2 regions of the Streptomyces sp. NPDC026394 genome follow, and region 1 is predicted to be linked to the other one. Evidence: riboswitches for the same ligand, from Rfam matches in the RefSeq annotation. Region 1 holds a riboswitch; the other holds the start of a gene.

Region 1 (7,827 bases):
TGCGGCCGAGCACCTCGACGATGCGGGCGCCGGCCCCGGGGTGCCCCACCGAGGCGGCGAGCACCTCCTCCAGTTCGTTGGCGGGCCACTCCAGCCGCGGAATGCCCTGCTCCGGAAAGTCCATCTCCACCCACCCGCTCCGTACCGCTCGTACCGCGCTTTACCTGGTCGACGACCCTAACGCCAGCAGGCGGCCGGGGCCCTGGTGCGTCCGGGGGACCACCGAACGCGCGCGAGCGGTTGCGGACCGTACACACCCCTCTCAAGGTGGCTCCAGGGTGATCTTGCCCTGCCGTTCCTACAGAAAGGCACGTCTCCTGATGGCAACGCACCGGACCGCCTCCGCCCTCGTCTGCGCCACCACCGCCGGCGCCCTCGCCCTCGGGGCCATGGGCTCCGCGACCGCGGCGGAAGGCCCCGAGCCCCCGGTTCGCAACCACAGCATCGTCGTCGACGACATCGGCCGGCTGGCGGACGCCTCGGCCGAACTGGCCGAGAAGTCGGCCGACAGCCGCGGCCACTCCGTGGAGGTGCGGTCCGCCCGCACCCGTCTGGACACGGTCCTCCAGGACGCGCAGCGGCTGGCGGACCAGCTGAACGAGGACTCCGACCGCACGGTGACGGCCGACTCCCTCCGGCTGCGCAGGGTCTCGCAGGACCTGCGCACGCAGTTGGACGAGCTGATCGAGCGCCGGGCGCCGGTCCCCGAGGAAGACACCGACTCCGCGACCCTGACCGGCTCGGTCTCCCGGTCCGTCACCGACATCTTCAAGATCCTGGGTCTGGACAAGCTCCTCGGCGGCCTGCAGCAGCCGGCCGCCCAGCCCGCCGCCGCTCCGGCGGCCGACCGTCCGGCCCGGCCCGCCGCGGAGCCGGCGGACGGCGCGGACGCGGCGGACGACCAGTCGGCCGCCCAGCCGAAGGCGCCGATCAGCGACCCGCGGCCGGGTGACGGCGCCCAGCCGGCCGCCGACCCGCAGCCGGCCGCCGACGCGCAGCCGCCCGCCGACGCGCAGCGTCAGCAGCCCGCCGAGGCGCAGCAGCAGGGCGTCCCCTCGCTGGTCAACTCGGTGCTCTCGCTGCCGACCGTGCTGCTCAAGGCCCTGGGCCTCTAGATCGGCCCGGCGCCGAGCGTCCGGAGGAGGCGCAGATGCGGGAGATATGCCTGGACTAGGACCGGTCGTGACGGGCCGTACGGAAGGTTCCGTACGGCCCGTCAGGTGTCCGGCACTCCGGGCCGGAACGACGGGTACGGACGCCCGCCCCTTGGGAGGCGGGCCTCACTCGTTCCCGATGGCGGCCCCGCTCGTGCCCGACGGCGCCCCTCGCGGGTACCCGTCGGCGACCCTCACTCGAAGGCGATCTGCCGCAGTGCGCCCGCCGCCGGCCGGTCCAGCAGGACGACCGAGGTGAAGCCCGCGGGGAGCCGGGCCGCCCGGGCGCGGGCGGCCAGCCGCCGTACCGCGCGCCGGTGCCGGGCGAAGGCGTACCCGGAAACTCCGCGTCCGCGCGAGCGCTGTCCGGACAGCGCGACCTCCGGCGGTACGTCCAGCAGCACCAGGTGCAGGCCACGCCCGCCGCGCCGGGCCTCGCGCGCGAGCCAGCGGCGTACCCACGTCAGCGTGCCGCAGTCGTGCACCACCACACTGCCGCCGGATCGCAGCGCCCGCCGCAGCCCCAGGTAGTGGGAGGCCCTGACCAGCGGCCGGTAGAGCGCGTACGGAATCCGGCGCAGCCTGCCGCGCTCCCAGCGTTCCCGTACGTCCTGCGAGTCGATGCGGTGCACGGCGGCGCCGCGCGCGTCGAGGGCGGGCACCACCCGGATCATGAGCGTGCTCTTGCCGCTGCCCGGCAGGCCGGAGACCACCACCACGTCGCCCGCCGCGAAGTGCAGCTCGGCCGCCTCGCGCGGGGTGCCGCGGTCCCTGAGGTCGACGACGTCCACCGCCGGCGCGTCCGGCGCCGCGGCACGCGCCCGGCCGGGGCGCACCACCCCGAGCGGCAGCCGCCGGGGCCCCGGCACGGCGGCCGGAACCGGCTCCGGGACACAGCCCGGGGGCGCGCCTCCCGGACTTGTCGCGAGTGCGGCCTGCCTGTGCACCGTGATCGCCCCTCCCGGTCCGGTGATTCCGTCCCCTTACCCGCAGAGTGTCAAGAAAAGGTAATGCGCTTCAAGGGAATCCCACGATCCGTACAGTCCCAGGACACTGTCGTGACACCCCTGCGAACACCGGTACGACCAGGGCTCCTGTATCCGGCGATCCCGTGCGATGATGTGCGCGCCAAGTGCCGGACGGCGCACCACCGTGCGCGTCCTGGTACGGGTGCCACGCTCAGCCAACTCCATACCGGCCGCTTGAATCCGCGCGGGAGAGTCCCCGGCCGTCACGGCGGGGCGCCGAAGGAGCAAGTCCTCCCTTGAATCTCTCAGGCCCCGATACCGCGCGGGCGAGGCAGATCTGAAAAGCGGGCCGCCGTGGTGTGGCTCCACCCAAGGTGCAAGCCGGGACCGGTCACGGCCTTCCGGTGAACCTCTCAGGTTCCGATGACAGATGGGGAGACCGTCTTGTCACCCATGCCCGGGAGCCACCACCATGACCGAAGCCCCCCGCCGCACCGCGCTGGACGCGACGCATCGCGCCCTCGGCGCGACCATGACCGACTTCGCCGGATGGGACATGCCGCTGCGTTACGGCAGCGAGCGTGACGAGCACGTCGCCGTCCGTACCCGCGCCGGCCTGTTCGACCTCTCGCACATGGGCGAGATCACCGTCACCGGCTCCGGCGCCGCCGACCTGCTGGACTACGCGCTGGTCGGCAACATCGGCGGCGTCGCCGTCGGCCGCGCCCGCTACACCATGATCTGTGACGCCGAGGGCGGCATCCTGGACGACCTGATCGTCTACCGCCTCGGCGGGACGGAGTACATGGTCGTCGCCAACGCCTCCAACGCGCAGGTCGTGCTGGACGCGCTCACCGAGCGGTCGAGCGGCTTCGCGGCCGAGGTGCGCGACGACCGGGACGCGTACGCGCTGCTCGCCGTGCAGGGCCCGGAGTCCCCCGGCATCCTCAAGGGCCTCACCGACGCCGACCTGGACGGGCTGAAGTACTACGCCGGGCTGCCCGGTACCGTCGCCGGAGTCCCGGCGCTGATCGCCCGTACGGGATACACCGGTGAGGACGGTTTCGAGCTGTTCGTCCGCCCCTCGGACGCGGTGGCCCTCTGGGAGGCGCTGACCGAGGCCGGCCAGGACGCGGGCCTGGTCCCCTGCGGCCTGTCCTGCCGGGACACGCTGCGCCTGGAGGCGGGCATGCCGCTGTACGGGCACGAGCTGACCACCGGCACCACCCCGTTCGACGCGGGTCTGGGCCGGGTCGTGAAGTTCGAGAAGACGACGAACGGCGGCGACTTCGTGGGCCGCGCCGCCCTGGAGGCGGCCCGGGACCGCGCCGAGGCCAACCCGCCGCGCAAGCTGGTCGGCCTGATCGCCGAGGGCCGCCGTGTCCCGCGCGCCGGATACCCGGTCGTGGACGCCGACGGCGCCGTCATCGGCGAGGTCACCTCCGGCGCCCCCTCGCCCACCCTCGGCAAGCCCGTCGCCATGGCGTACGTGGACGCCGCGCACGCCGCGCCCGGCACCGCCGATGTGGCGGTGGACATCCGTGGCACCCATGAGCCGTACGAGGTCGTGGTTCTGCCGTTCTACAAGCGCCGGAAGTGACGCCCGCGGCTCCGCCCCGGACGCACTCCCGTCTCACCTGTCAAGACCCCTGCACCGAGCACGCCACCGTATCCAGGAGAATCAAGACATGAACAACCCCCAGCAGCTGCGCTACAGCAAGGAGCACGAGTGGCTGTCGGCCGCCGAGGAGGGCGTCTCGACGATCGGCATCACCGAGCACGCCGCCAACGCGCTCGGCGACGTCGTCTTCGTGCAGCTCCCCGCGGTCGGTGACACGGTCACCGCGGGCGAGACCTGCGGTGAGCTGGAGTCGACCAAGTCCGTCAGCGATCTCTACTCCCCCGTCGACGGCGAGGTCACGGAGATCAACGAGGACGTGGTGAGCGACCCCTCGCTGGTGAACACCGCCCCGTTCGAGGGCGGCTGGCTGTTCAAGGTGAAGGTCAGCGGCGAGCCGGACGACCTGCTCTCGGCCGACGAGTACACCGCCTTCACCGGCTGAGCCCGCCCACCCGCCGCCTGGCGGGGCCCCGTGCCCCGCGTACCCCCAGGAAGAGTCATGTCGCTTCTGAACAGCTCACTCCACGAGCTCGACCCCGACGTCGCCGCCGCCGTCGACGCCGAGCTCCACCGTCAGCAGTCCACCCTCGAAATGATCGCGTCGGAGAACTTCGCCCCGGCCGCCGTCATGGAGGCCCAGGGCTCGGTCCTCACCAACAAGTACGCCGAGGGCTACCCGGGCCGCCGCTACTACGGCGGCTGCGAGCACGTCGACGTGGTCGAGCGGATCGCCATCGACCGCATCAAGGCGCTCTTCGGGGCCGAGGCCGCGAACGTGCAGCCGCACTCCGGCGCGCAGGCCAACGCGGCCGCGATGTTCGCGCTGCTCAAGCCGGGCGACACGATCATGGGCCTGAACCTCGCGCACGGCGGGCACCTGACCCACGGCATGAAGATCAACTTCTCCGGCAAGCTCTACAACGTGGTGCCCTACCACGTCGACGAGGAGTCCGGTCAGGTCGACATGGGCGAGGTCGAGCGCCTGGCCAAGGAGACCCGTCCGCAGCTCATCGTGGCCGGCTGGTCCGCGTACCCGCGCCAGCTGGACTTCGCGGCCTTCCGCCGGATCGCCGACGAGGTCGGCGCGTACCTGATGGTCGACATGGCGCACTTCGCCGGGCTGGTGGCGGCCGGGCTGCACCCCAACCCGGTGCCGCACGCCCACGTCGTGACCACCACCACGCACAAGACCCTCGGCGGTCCGCGCGGCGGTGTGATCCTGTCCACCCAGGAACTCGCCAAGAAGATCAACTCGGCGGTCTTCCCGGGCCAGCAGGGCGGCCCGCTGGAGCACGTCATCGCGGCGAAGGCGGTGTCCTTCAAGGTCGCGGCGAGCGAGGAGTTCAAGGAGCGCCAGCAGCGCACCCTGGACGGCGCGCGCATCCTCGCCGAGCGTCTGACGCAGTCCGACATCACCGAGCACGGCGTCTCCGTCCTGTCCGGCGGCACCGACGTGCACCTGGTCCTGGTGGACCTGCGCAACAGTGAGCTGGACGGCCAGCAGGCCGAGGACCGCCTCCACGAGGTCGGCATCACGGTCAACCGCAACGCCGTGCCGAACGACCCGCGCCCCCCGATGGTCACCTCGGGCCTGCGGATCGGCACCCCGGCGCTGGCCACCCGCGGCTTCCAGGCGGAGGACTTCCGCGAGGTCGCCGACATCATCGCCGAGGCGCTCAAGCCGTCGTACGACGCCGAGGCGCTGAAGGCCCGGGTGACCACCCTGGCCGGGAAGCACCCGCTGTACCCGTCGCTGTGATCCGCGCCACGCGGCCCGCGGCCGCGCGGTGTGCCGTGTGACGCGTTTCATGAAGTGCGCCCCGGAAGGTGCCGCCGCGGCGGTGCCCCCGGGGTGAACAGGCCGTGCGCCCGGGGTCGTTGACCTCGGGCGCGCGGCTTTTCCGTCCGCCTTACGGTGATTTTCCGCCCCATAGGCTGAGAACCGACCCCTCAACGACGCGGGGTCCTTCGCACCACAGCAGGACGGAACACGTACGGCAATGGACATGAGCGCGGGCAACCGCAAGGGGATCGGCCTCTTCGCCCTGACCATGATCGGCATCGGTTCGATCTTCGGCTCCGGCTGGCTCTTCGGCGCCGGTTCCGCCGCGCAGGTCGCGGGGCCCGCGGCGCTGGTCGCCTGGGTCATCGGCGCCGTCTTCATCGGCATGATCGCGATGTCCTACGCCGAGGTCGGGGCCGCGTACCCGATCCCCGGCGGCATGGCCCGCTACGGCCACCTCTCGCACGGCCCCGTGCTCGGCTTCCTGACCGGCTGGGCGGTGTGGATCGCGGTCGCCTCGCTGATCCCGATCGAGTCCATCGCGGCCACCCAGTACATGTCCTCCTGGGGCTTCGGCTGGGCCCGGGGCCTCGTCGACCCGGCCACCAACCACCTCACCCTCGCCGGGAGCGGCGTCGCGCTGCTGCTGACCTTCGCGCTGTGGCTGACCTGCTACTGGTCGGTCCAGCTGCTGGCCCGCGCCAACACGGTCCTGACGCTGGTCAAGTTCGCGATCCCGGTGCTGGCCGTGGCCGCGCTGATCGCCTCCGGCTTCCACACCTCGAACTTCACCGCGCACGGCGGCTTCGCCCCGTACGGCTGGCCGGCCGTGCTCACCGCCGTGACCACCTGCGGCGTGGTCTTCGCCTTCAACGGCTTCCAGGCCGTGGTCAACCTCGGCGGCGCCGCCGAGAACCCCGGCCGGGCCATCCCGGTCGCGCTGGTCGGGGCGCTCTCGCTGGGTCTGGTGATCTACCTGGCCCTGCAGGCCGCTTTCCTCGGCGCCGTACCGCCGGAGCAGCTGGCACAGGCCGGCGGCTGGCACGGGGTGAACTTCAACTCGCCCTTCGCCGACCTGGCCAAGATCCTGATGCTGCACTGGGTCGTCACGATGCTCCAGTTCGGTGCCTTCATCTCGCCGGCCGGCTCCAACATCGCCAACGTCGCGTCCGCCGCGTACATGGTCCAGAACCTCGCCGAGACCGGCTTCTTCCCCCGGAAACTGGCCGCCGTCCACCCCCGGTACGGAACCGCCCGGCCCGCGATGTGGCTCAACCTCGGCTTCTCGGTCCTGCTGCTGATCACCGTCGGCCGGAGCTGGAACGCGCTGGCCAGTGTGGTCTCGGCCGCCATGGTCATCTCGTACCTCATCGGGCCGATCGCGGTCGGCGTCTTCCGGCAGACCAGGCCGGACCTGCCGCGCCCGTTCCGGCTGCCCGCCGCGAAGGTGCTGTGCCCCGTCACCTTCGCCTTCGCGGCGTGCGCGCTGTACTGGTCGAAGTGGCCGGACACCGGCAAGGTCGCGCTGCTGACGCTCGTCGCCGCGCCGGTCGCCGCGGTGGTGCTGCGGCGGCGCGGCGGGACGAAGCTGCGCAGGCAGTTCGCGCCCGCCTGGTGGCTGGTCGGCTTCCTCGCCTGGATGTCCGCGGTGTCCGCGCTCGGCAGCCCGGACTTCGGCGGCCACGGCGTCATCCCCGGCGGCCTGGACATCGCCCTGGTCGCGCTCTCCGCCGTCGCCTTCTACTTCTGGGCCGTACGCGCCGGGGTCCGTGCCCACGAGACCGGTCTGACCGGCACCGACCCCGCCCTCGACACCGGCAGCGACTCCCCTGCGTCTTCTGCCGTTGCGCCGGAGGACAACCGTCCGATGGCCTCCGTCTGAGAGTCTGTGCGCCGTCCGGGTTAGGCTCGACAGTCGGCGCAGAAACGTACCTCCCGTTTCGTCCGCCCCTTCAGCCCGATTTGCTCCACCGTCCACCACGAGCAGACAAGGGAGTCCGCCACCGTGGCCATCTCCGTCTTCGACCTCTTCTCCATCGGCATCGGCCCGTCCAGCTCCCACACCGTCGGCCCGATGCGCGCCGCCCGGATGTTCGTCGGGCGGCTCAAGAAGGACGGGCTGCTCGCCCAGACGACGGCGGTACGGGCCGAACTCTTCGGCTCCCTCGGCGCCACCGGCCACGGCCACGGCACCCCCAAGGCCGTCCTGCTCGGCCTGGAGGGCCACTCCCCCCGCACCGTGGACGTCGAGACCGCCGACGACGAGGTCGAGCGGATCCGCAAGAGCGGGCGGCTGCGGCT
Region 2 (7,827 bases), on a different contig from region 1:
CGCTCCTCCAGCTCCGCGATGAGCGTGAGGTAGCCCTGCGCCTGCTCGACCGGCGCGAAGGGGTGCAGCTGCCCGAACTCGGGCCAGGTGACCGGCTCCATCTCGGTCGTCGCGTTCAGCTTCATGGTGCACGAGCCGAGCGGGATCATGCCGCGGTCCAGCGCGTAGTCCTTGTCCGCCAGGCGGCGCAGGTAGCGCAGCATCGCGGTCTCGGAACGGTGCTGGTGGAAGACCGGGTGCGTCAGGTACGCGTCGCCGCGCAGCAGCCCCTGCGGCAGCGCGTCGGCCACGGTCGCGTCGAGCTGCTCGATGTCGGCCTGGACGCCGAAGGCGCTCCACACCGCGTGCACCTGCGCGCGTCCGGTGGTCTCGTCACAGGCGACGCCCACCAGGTCGGCGTCGACCAGCCGCAGGTTGACGCCGGCTTCGCGGGCCGCCGCGACGGCCGCGGCGGCCCGGCCCGGCACCCGTACGGTCAGCGTGTCGAAGTAGCCGTCGTGCACGACCTCCACCCCGCCCGCCCGCAGGCCCTCCGCGAGTATGGACGCGTAGCGGTGGGTACGGCGCGCGATGGCCGCGAGGCCGTCCGGGCCGTGGTAGACGGCGTACATGCCCGCCATCACCGCGAGCAGCACCTGCGCGGTGCAGATGTTGCTGGTGGCCTTCTCCCGGCGGATGTGCTGCTCACGCGTCTGGAGGGCGAGCCGGTACGCCTTGTTGCCGTCGGCGTCCACCGAGACGCCCACCAGCCGGCCCGGCAGGCTGCGGGCGAACTTCTCCCGTACGGCCATGAATCCGGCGTGCGGGCCGCCGAAGCCCATCGGGACGCCGAAACGCTGCGTGGTGCCGACGGCGATGTCGGCGCCCAGCTCGCCCGGCGAGGTCAGCAGCGTCAGCGCCAGCAGGTCGGCGGCGACGGTCACGATCGCGCCCAGCTCGTGCGCCTGCTCGATGACGGCACGCGGATCCCGTACGGCACCGGAGGCGCCCGGGTACTGGAGCAGCACGCCGAAGACGCCACGCTCGGCGGCCTCCGCCGGGATGCCCTCGGACAGGTCGGCCACCACGACCTCGACGCCGGTCGGCTCGGCGCGGGTCTCGATCACGGCGACGGTCTGCGGCAGGCAGTCGGCGTCGACCAGGAAGACGCCCTGCTTGACCTTGCCCACACGACGCGAGAGGGCCATCGCCTCGGCCGCGGCCGTGCCCTCGTCCAGCAGCGAGGCGCCGGAGGTCGGCAGTCCGGTCAGGTCGGCGACCATGGTCTGGAAATTGAGCAGCGCTTCGAGCCGGCCCTGGGAGATCTCCGGCTGGTACGGGGTGTAGGCCGTGTACCAGGCGGGATTCTCCATCACGTTGCGCAGGATCACCGGCGGGGTGAACGTGCCGTGGTAACCGAGGCCGATCATCGGGGCGAGCACCTGGTTGCGGTCCGCGAGCGCCCGCAGCTCGGCGAGGACCTCGGCCTCCGTGCGGCCCTGGGGCAGGCCCAGCGCCTCCGCGCTCTTGATCACGTCCGGTACGGCGGCCGCGGTCAGTTCGTCCAGCGATCCGAACCCGACCTGCGCCAGCATCTTGGCCTGGGCCTCCGGGCCGGGGCCGATGTGCCGCTGCTCGAACGGGGTGCCTCGTTCCAGCTCGGTCAGGGAGCTGCGGGTGGTGGTCATCTGCGGGGGCCTCCTGGTCGTTTCGACCTGCGCGGGGCACCACGGCGCTGGTGCCCGGACGGCCTCCCCCTCTGTCATCTCAACCTGAGAGCTTCACCGGTCCCGCACGCGGAACCGGCTTTCACCGTCGGTGAGGAAGGGTTCCGGCGCTGTGCCCGCCCGTGGCCCGCCCTGCTTTCCAGAGTGACCTCGTCCATGCGGTACGTGAGCCTGAGAGATTCCGGGGAGGAGTTGCTCCTTCGGCGCCTACGCCAAGATCGACGAAGGACTCTCCCGCATGGGGTCGACAGCCGCTCGCCAGCCTACCAGCGCGGCGAACGGACGTTCCTTCGAGTGGCCGGGGCATGAATTGTGCCGTTTGGTAGTTGTCACAAGGCAGTTGCGACCACTTGGAGGGACCGTGCAGACCGATATCGATCCCCGCAGCTTGATCGGCCGCAAGGCGTTCGACAAGAACGGAACCAAGATCGGCACCGTCGACGAGGTGTACCTGGACGATGCGACCGGTGAACCGGAATGGGCGGCCGTACGCACCGGGATCTTCAGCCGGGACGCGTTCGTGCCCCTGGAGCCCAGCGATCTGGTCGACGAGGCGCTGCACGTCCCCTACGACCGCAAGCTGATCAGGGACGCGCCGGACTTCGGAGTGGGCCGCCACCTCTCGCCGGAACAGGAACTACAGCTCTACCACCACTACCGTCTGGACATTCCGGCCCCCGATCCCAAGCCCGGGTCGGACGCCGCGCCGGCCGACACGGAGTTCGGGCGGGTGGCCGGCGCCGAGGACTGAGCACCGGGCGGAGGAGTTCCGTGGGCGCCGGGCTCCTCCGTCATGCCGTCGCCGGGCCCGCCGGGCTCCTCCGTCACGCCCTCGCCGGACCCGCCGCCCTCGCCGGACCCGCCGGCCTCGCCCGATCCGCCGGGCCCGTTCGCGTTCCCGGCCTCGCCCTCGCCACGGCCGCCGGGGCCGCCCGCCCCGCCGGGCAGGCCGTCGCGCCACCCGTCCGGCGGACCGCCCACCAGCGGCAGCGGCTCCCCGGGCCGCAGCGCGGGGTCCTCGACCGGAAACGTGCGCACCCGCCCGGGCCCGGACCACGGCTGTTCGAACCGTACGGTCACCCGGCCCACGCCGCTGCCCTGCACCCAGCCCGCCCCGTGCTCGTCATGGATCACGTCGAGCCCCGGGAGCCAGCGCCGGGGCCGCTCGGGCTCGTCGGCGGCCATCCGCGCGGCCTCGTCGGCCGCCCGGCGCGCCCGCTCGGCCTCCTCCTCGGCCGCCTTCTCCGTCGCCACCTGGGCGAACAGGTCCTCCTGTGTGAAGTCCGCGAGGCCGGTCACCCCCACGCCCAGCAGCCGTACGCCGCCCGTCGTGTCCACCAGGTCCAGCAGCCGGGCCGCGGCCTCCCGCACCACGCCCTGGTCGTCCGTGGGCCCGCGCAGCGTCTCCGACCTGGTCAGCGTCGAGAAGTCGTAGTTACGCACCTTGATCACGACGGTCCGGCCGGACCGCCCGGCCGCCCGCAGCCGCTGCACACACCGGTCAGCCAGCCGCGTCACCTCGGCGCGCACCCGCGTCCGGTCCGTCAGGTCCACCTCGAAGGTGTCCTCGACCGATATCGACTTCGCGTCCCGCTCGGCCACCACGGGCCGCTCGTCGCGGCCCAGCGCCATCGCGTACAGCCCGGCGCCGTGCGCCCTGCCCAGCAGCCGTACGAGCTCCGCCTCGCCCGCCTCCGCCGTCTCGGCGACCGTGTGGATGCCCGCCCGGCGCAGCGTCTCCGCCGTGGCCGGGCCGACGCCGGGCAGCGTACGCACCGTCATCGGGCCGAGCAGCTCCCGCTCCGTGCCGGGCTCGATGACCACGAGGCCGTCCGGCTTGGCCTGCTCCGAGGCGATCTTGGCCAGCATCTTGGCCCCGGCCAGCCCCACCGACCCGGTCAGCCCCGTCCGGCGCCGGATGTCCCGCCGCAGCCGCTCCCCCACCGCCCGCACCGCCGCGGTGTCCGCCGCGACGCCGCCCGCTTCCAGGTCCACGAACGCCTCGTCCAGGCTGAGCGGCTCCACCAGCGGCGACAGCTCGTGCAGCAGCTCCATCACCACGTCGCTGACCTGGCGGTACAGGGTGAAGCGCGGCGTCAGGTACGCCGCGTTCGGACAGCGGCGGCGGGCCTGCGCGGTGGGCATGGCGGAGCGCACCCCGAAAACCCGGGCCTCGTACGAGGCCGTGGAAACCACGCCGCGCGGGCCGATCCCGCCGACCACCACGGGCTTTCCGCGCAGGCTCGGCTTGGCCGCCTGCTCGGCGGCCGCGAAGAACGCATCCATGTCGAGATGCAGGATCGTCGGCGCACGTCTCACACGACTGATGCTCCCCCACACCACTGACAATCGCGCCGACCGGCCTCGCCGGGCGACACGGGAAGGGCTCGGGGACGCACTGGAGGCACTGGAGAAGCCTTCTGGGGTTCGAGTGCGTCGGAGGTGCTCCTGGTGCGGCAGAGACGCGACAGACGGCCGTGACGGACGTACGCGGCGATCCGGCGCCCGGAGCCGATACACCAGGCACCGCGCCGCGCCACGTCATACGGTCCCGGCCCCCACGGGCCGTCCAATCTCCACGGCCAGCCAGGCCACCACGGGGCGTACGACCGTCAAGGGCCAGCCATGGACGGACCGGCCGCCACGTACTGTGCGGCCGGTCCCCTTCGGCTCAGCCCGCCCGGTTGCGCCGCCGCGCCAGTTCGTCGTGCGGGTTGTGCCGGACCAGCGTCTCGCCGGTGTCCACCCGCTCGCCGTGCAGCTGCGACAACGCGCCCTCCACATCGCGCCACACCACGCCCACCGCGATGCCGAAGACGCCCTGCCCGCCCTGGAGCAGGTCGACGACCTCGTCGGGCGAGGTGCATTCGTAGACCGTCGCGCCGTCGCTCATCAGGGTCATCCTCGCCAAGTCGGACAGCCCGCGGGAGCGCAGGTGCCGGACGGCGGTGCGGATGTTCTGCAGGGACACCCCGGTGTCCAGCAGCCGCTTGACGATCTTCAGGACGACGACGTCCCGGAAGTTGTAGAGCCGCTGGGTGCCCGACCCGTAGGCGGGCCGTACGCTCGGCTCGACGAGCCCCGTACGGGCCCAGTAGTCGAGCTGGCGGTAGGTGATCCCCGCGGCCGCGCACGCCGTAGGGCCGCGGTAGCCGATGGTTTCCGCCCCGCGGTCCGCCGGTACCTCGGCAGCCTGTGCCGGGGTGCGGTCAACAGCCCCGGGGTGGAGCGGCAACGCCCCTTCCGCCGCCGTACCGTCGCCGGTGATTGCCACGCCGACCTCCGTCCTCCACGTCCCGGACGGGACCTGCCATATCGACGGTATGCAGTCACTCGGGGTGCGTCAACGATCGCCGCGCTCGCCACGCCGAGTGATAATCACCCTGCGAGTGGTTTCTCGTGCCTCGAGACGGGGAAAGGCTACTCGAATGCGCGGAAGACGGCCCTCCGCGCACCCGGCTCACTGACTGTTGGTGCCGAAGTCCTCGGGCGAGATCTGGTCGAGGAACTCGCGGAACTTCTCCACCTCGTCCTCCTGCTCGTCCGGGATGGCGATGCCCGCGTCGTCGAGGACCCCGTCGGTCCCGTAGATCGGCGTACCGGTGCGCAGCGCCAGCGCTATGGCGTCGGACGGACGGGCGCTGACCTCGACACCACTGGCGAAGACCAGTTCGGCATAGAAGACCCCCTCGCGCAGGTCCGTGATGCGGACCTGGGTCAGTTCCTGGCCCACCGCTTCCAGCACGTCTTTGAAGAGGTCGTGCGTCAGCGGCCTGGCAGGGGCCATCCCCTGCTGGGCGAAGGCGATGGCGGTGGCCTCCCCCGGCCCGATCCAAATGGGCAGGTAACGGTCGCCTCCTACCTCCCGTAGGAGCACGATCGGTTGGTTGGAAGGCATTTCCACCCGGACACCCACGACATCGAGCTCGTTCACACAGCAACCCTAGGACGTGCCCGGGCGGTTTGGGTAGTCGGGCCACCCATTGCTCACGTCGGCCGGACCCGCAGGGCGGACTGGACCAGGGCCGCGTGCAGCCGTACGGACAGCGTGGCCAGCTCTCTGGCGGTGGCCTCGGCGTGCTGCCTGGTCTGCGGATTGCGGTGCCGGCGCAGCGGCGCGACGACCTGCTCGACGAGGTTGGCCTCCCGTTCGGCGGCCGCCTTGACCGCCCGCAGATGGCGGGGTTCCAGACCGAATCGCCCCAGTTCGGCGACGAGCCTGGCGACCGTCACGGCCTCGATGTCGTACCCGCCGTCGGCGTCCGGGACGATGAGTCCGTACGCCTCCCAGTCGGCGAGCTCGGCCTCCTCGACCTCCGCGGTGGCCAGCAGCTCCGCCCGGCCGATGCGGGCGGCCGTGGGCAGGTCACCGGCCGACTCGCCGAGCCCCTCGAACAGCTCCCCCGCGGGCGCGGCGGGAGCCGACAGCGGCACCTGTTCGCCCCGCGCGAGGGCGTCCAGGTGCTCGCGGATCACTTTCAGCGGAAGATAGTGGTCACGCTGCATCCGCAGGACGGCCGCCAGCCGGGCGACGTCGTCCGCGCTGAACTTGCGGTATCCGGACGGGGTGCGCCGCGGCTCGACGAGCCCCTCGGCCTCCAAGAAACGGATCTTGGAAATCGTGACCTCGGGGAACTCGTCGCGCAGCGCGTTGAGCACCGTACCGATGCTCATCAGCTTGCCGTCCGAGGTGGTGCCGGCGGACCCGGCACCACCCGGCGCAGTGCGGTGCATATGCCTTCCCTGGCCGGTCAGAAGCCGACGCCCCGCTGGCTCGCGTAGAAGACCAGCCGGAACTTGCCGATCTGGACCTCGTCGCCGTTGGCGAGCGGCACCGAGTCGATCCGCTCACGGTTGACGTACGTGCCGTTGAGGCTGCCGACGTCGGCGACGGTGAAACCGTCCTGGCCGCGGCGGAACTCCACATGGCGGCGCGAGACCGTCACGTCGTCCAGGAAGATGTCGCTCTGCGGGTGCCGCCCGGCCGTCGTCAGATCGCCGTCCAGCAGGAAGCGGCTGCCCGAGTTCGGGCCGCGGCGCACGACCAGCAGGGCCGAGCCCATGGGCAGCGCCTCGACAGCCGCCTGCGCCTCCGGGGACAGCGACGGCACCGCCGTCTGCCCCGTCGTCTCCGCGTCGTACGCCTCCAGCCCCGAGATGGAGATGGTGGAGGTCGTCTCGGAGGCACGCTCGGCCTGCGCCCCGGGACGCAGCGGCGCTCCGCAGTTGGAGCAGAACCGGCTCGCCTCGGCGTTGCGGTGACCGCACCTCGTACAGACCGGCAAGGCAACCCCTCCACCCGTGTTCGCGGCCGACGGTCCCTGGGAACCTATGCGGCCGGGCACGGAGGGGTCAACAGAATGAGCACCCGGCGCTCCGGGGCCACCGACCTGGTCACGGAAGAGCGGACGCTCTCCGCCGGCGCCGCCCTCCTCGGGCTGGCGCGGGGCACGGTGCTTGGCCGAGCCGCTGCCGCCCTCCTGGCGTGCGCTCTTGCCGAACAGCTTTGCAAACAACTTCACGGGCGATTCCCCTTGAACGAAACAGACCCGCCCGTGGGGCAGGACGAACCCTCGATGCACACACCGGCCGATCCGGACATCTTGTTAACGTCCGTGGCCTTCACACAGTTTCCACCACGCACCACCCGTACGGTGCGCCGACCCCCCGCTACCTCATGCGCGACCCGAAGCGTCCGCATTCGTCGCCGGCTCACCGCGATGACGACCGAGCGTAGTCAGGCCGCTTCGCCTCCCGCAAGGCGTCCACGATGATCTTCTCGTCACGGCTCACCGACACAGTGGCCTGCTCCTTCTCCAAAGTCTGCACCACACCGCCAGGGATGTTCAGCGCCGGTTCGAGGTCCTCGGGCTTGCCGATCACCTTGAAACGGTACGGCTGGGTGACGCGCTTGCCGTCGACCTCCACGCCGCCGCGGACGTCCGACAGGTACGAATCGGCCACGAGCCGTACGTCGTTGATCTGAATGGCCTCGGCGCCGGCCGCCCGCAACTCCTGGACGGTGTCCAGGAGTTTGTCCGCCTCGACGGAGTGCGTCGGATCGTTGATGGTGAGGCTGATGCCCGGCCCCTGGGCCGCCACCGTCCCCGCCAGCACGCCG

The links. Region 1 has a riboswitch for glycine ahead of gcvT (glycine cleavage system aminomethyltransferase GcvT). Riboswitches for the same ligand answer to the same signal wherever they lie in the genome.
Region 2: it holds a riboswitch for glycine, as region 1 does, so the genes downstream of both, gcvP (aminomethyl-transferring glycine dehydrogenase) here and gcvT (glycine cleavage system aminomethyltransferase GcvT) in region 1, are expected to answer to the same signal.

Annotation. Positions count from the first base shown of each region.
Region 1 is NZ_JBVHPX010000001.1:657,237-665,063, reverse strand. It holds gene ACZ4QV_RS02845 (enhanced serine sensitivity protein SseB) at 1-124, opposite strand, end outside; gene ACZ4QV_RS02840 (hypothetical protein) at 321-1,115, shown strand; gene ACZ4QV_RS02835 (AAA family ATPase) at 1,349-2,101, opposite strand; glycine riboswitch at 2,358-2,453, shown strand; glycine riboswitch at 2,454-2,562, shown strand; gene gcvT (glycine cleavage system aminomethyltransferase GcvT) at 2,595-3,722, shown strand; gene gcvH (glycine cleavage system protein GcvH) at 3,811-4,185, shown strand; gene glyA (serine hydroxymethyltransferase) at 4,243-5,502, shown strand; gene ACZ4QV_RS02815 (APC family permease) at 5,744-7,408, shown strand; gene ACZ4QV_RS02810 (L-serine ammonia-lyase) at 7,532-7,827, shown strand, end outside.
Region 2 is NZ_JBVHPX010000028.1:5,450-13,276, reverse strand. It holds gene gcvP (aminomethyl-transferring glycine dehydrogenase) at 1-1,667, opposite strand, end outside; glycine riboswitch at 1,856-1,953, opposite strand; gene ACZ4QV_RS37235 (PRC-barrel domain-containing protein) at 2,068-2,457, shown strand; gene ACZ4QV_RS37230 (DNA polymerase IV) at 2,361-4,025, opposite strand; gene ACZ4QV_RS37225 (MerR family transcriptional regulator) at 4,378-4,980, opposite strand; gene ACZ4QV_RS37220 (bifunctional nuclease family protein) at 5,167-5,640, opposite strand; gene ftsR (transcriptional regulator FtsR) at 5,694-6,440, opposite strand; gene ACZ4QV_RS37210 (FHA domain-containing protein) at 6,458-7,270, opposite strand; gene ACZ4QV_RS37205 (DUF881 domain-containing protein) at 7,419-7,827, opposite strand, start outside.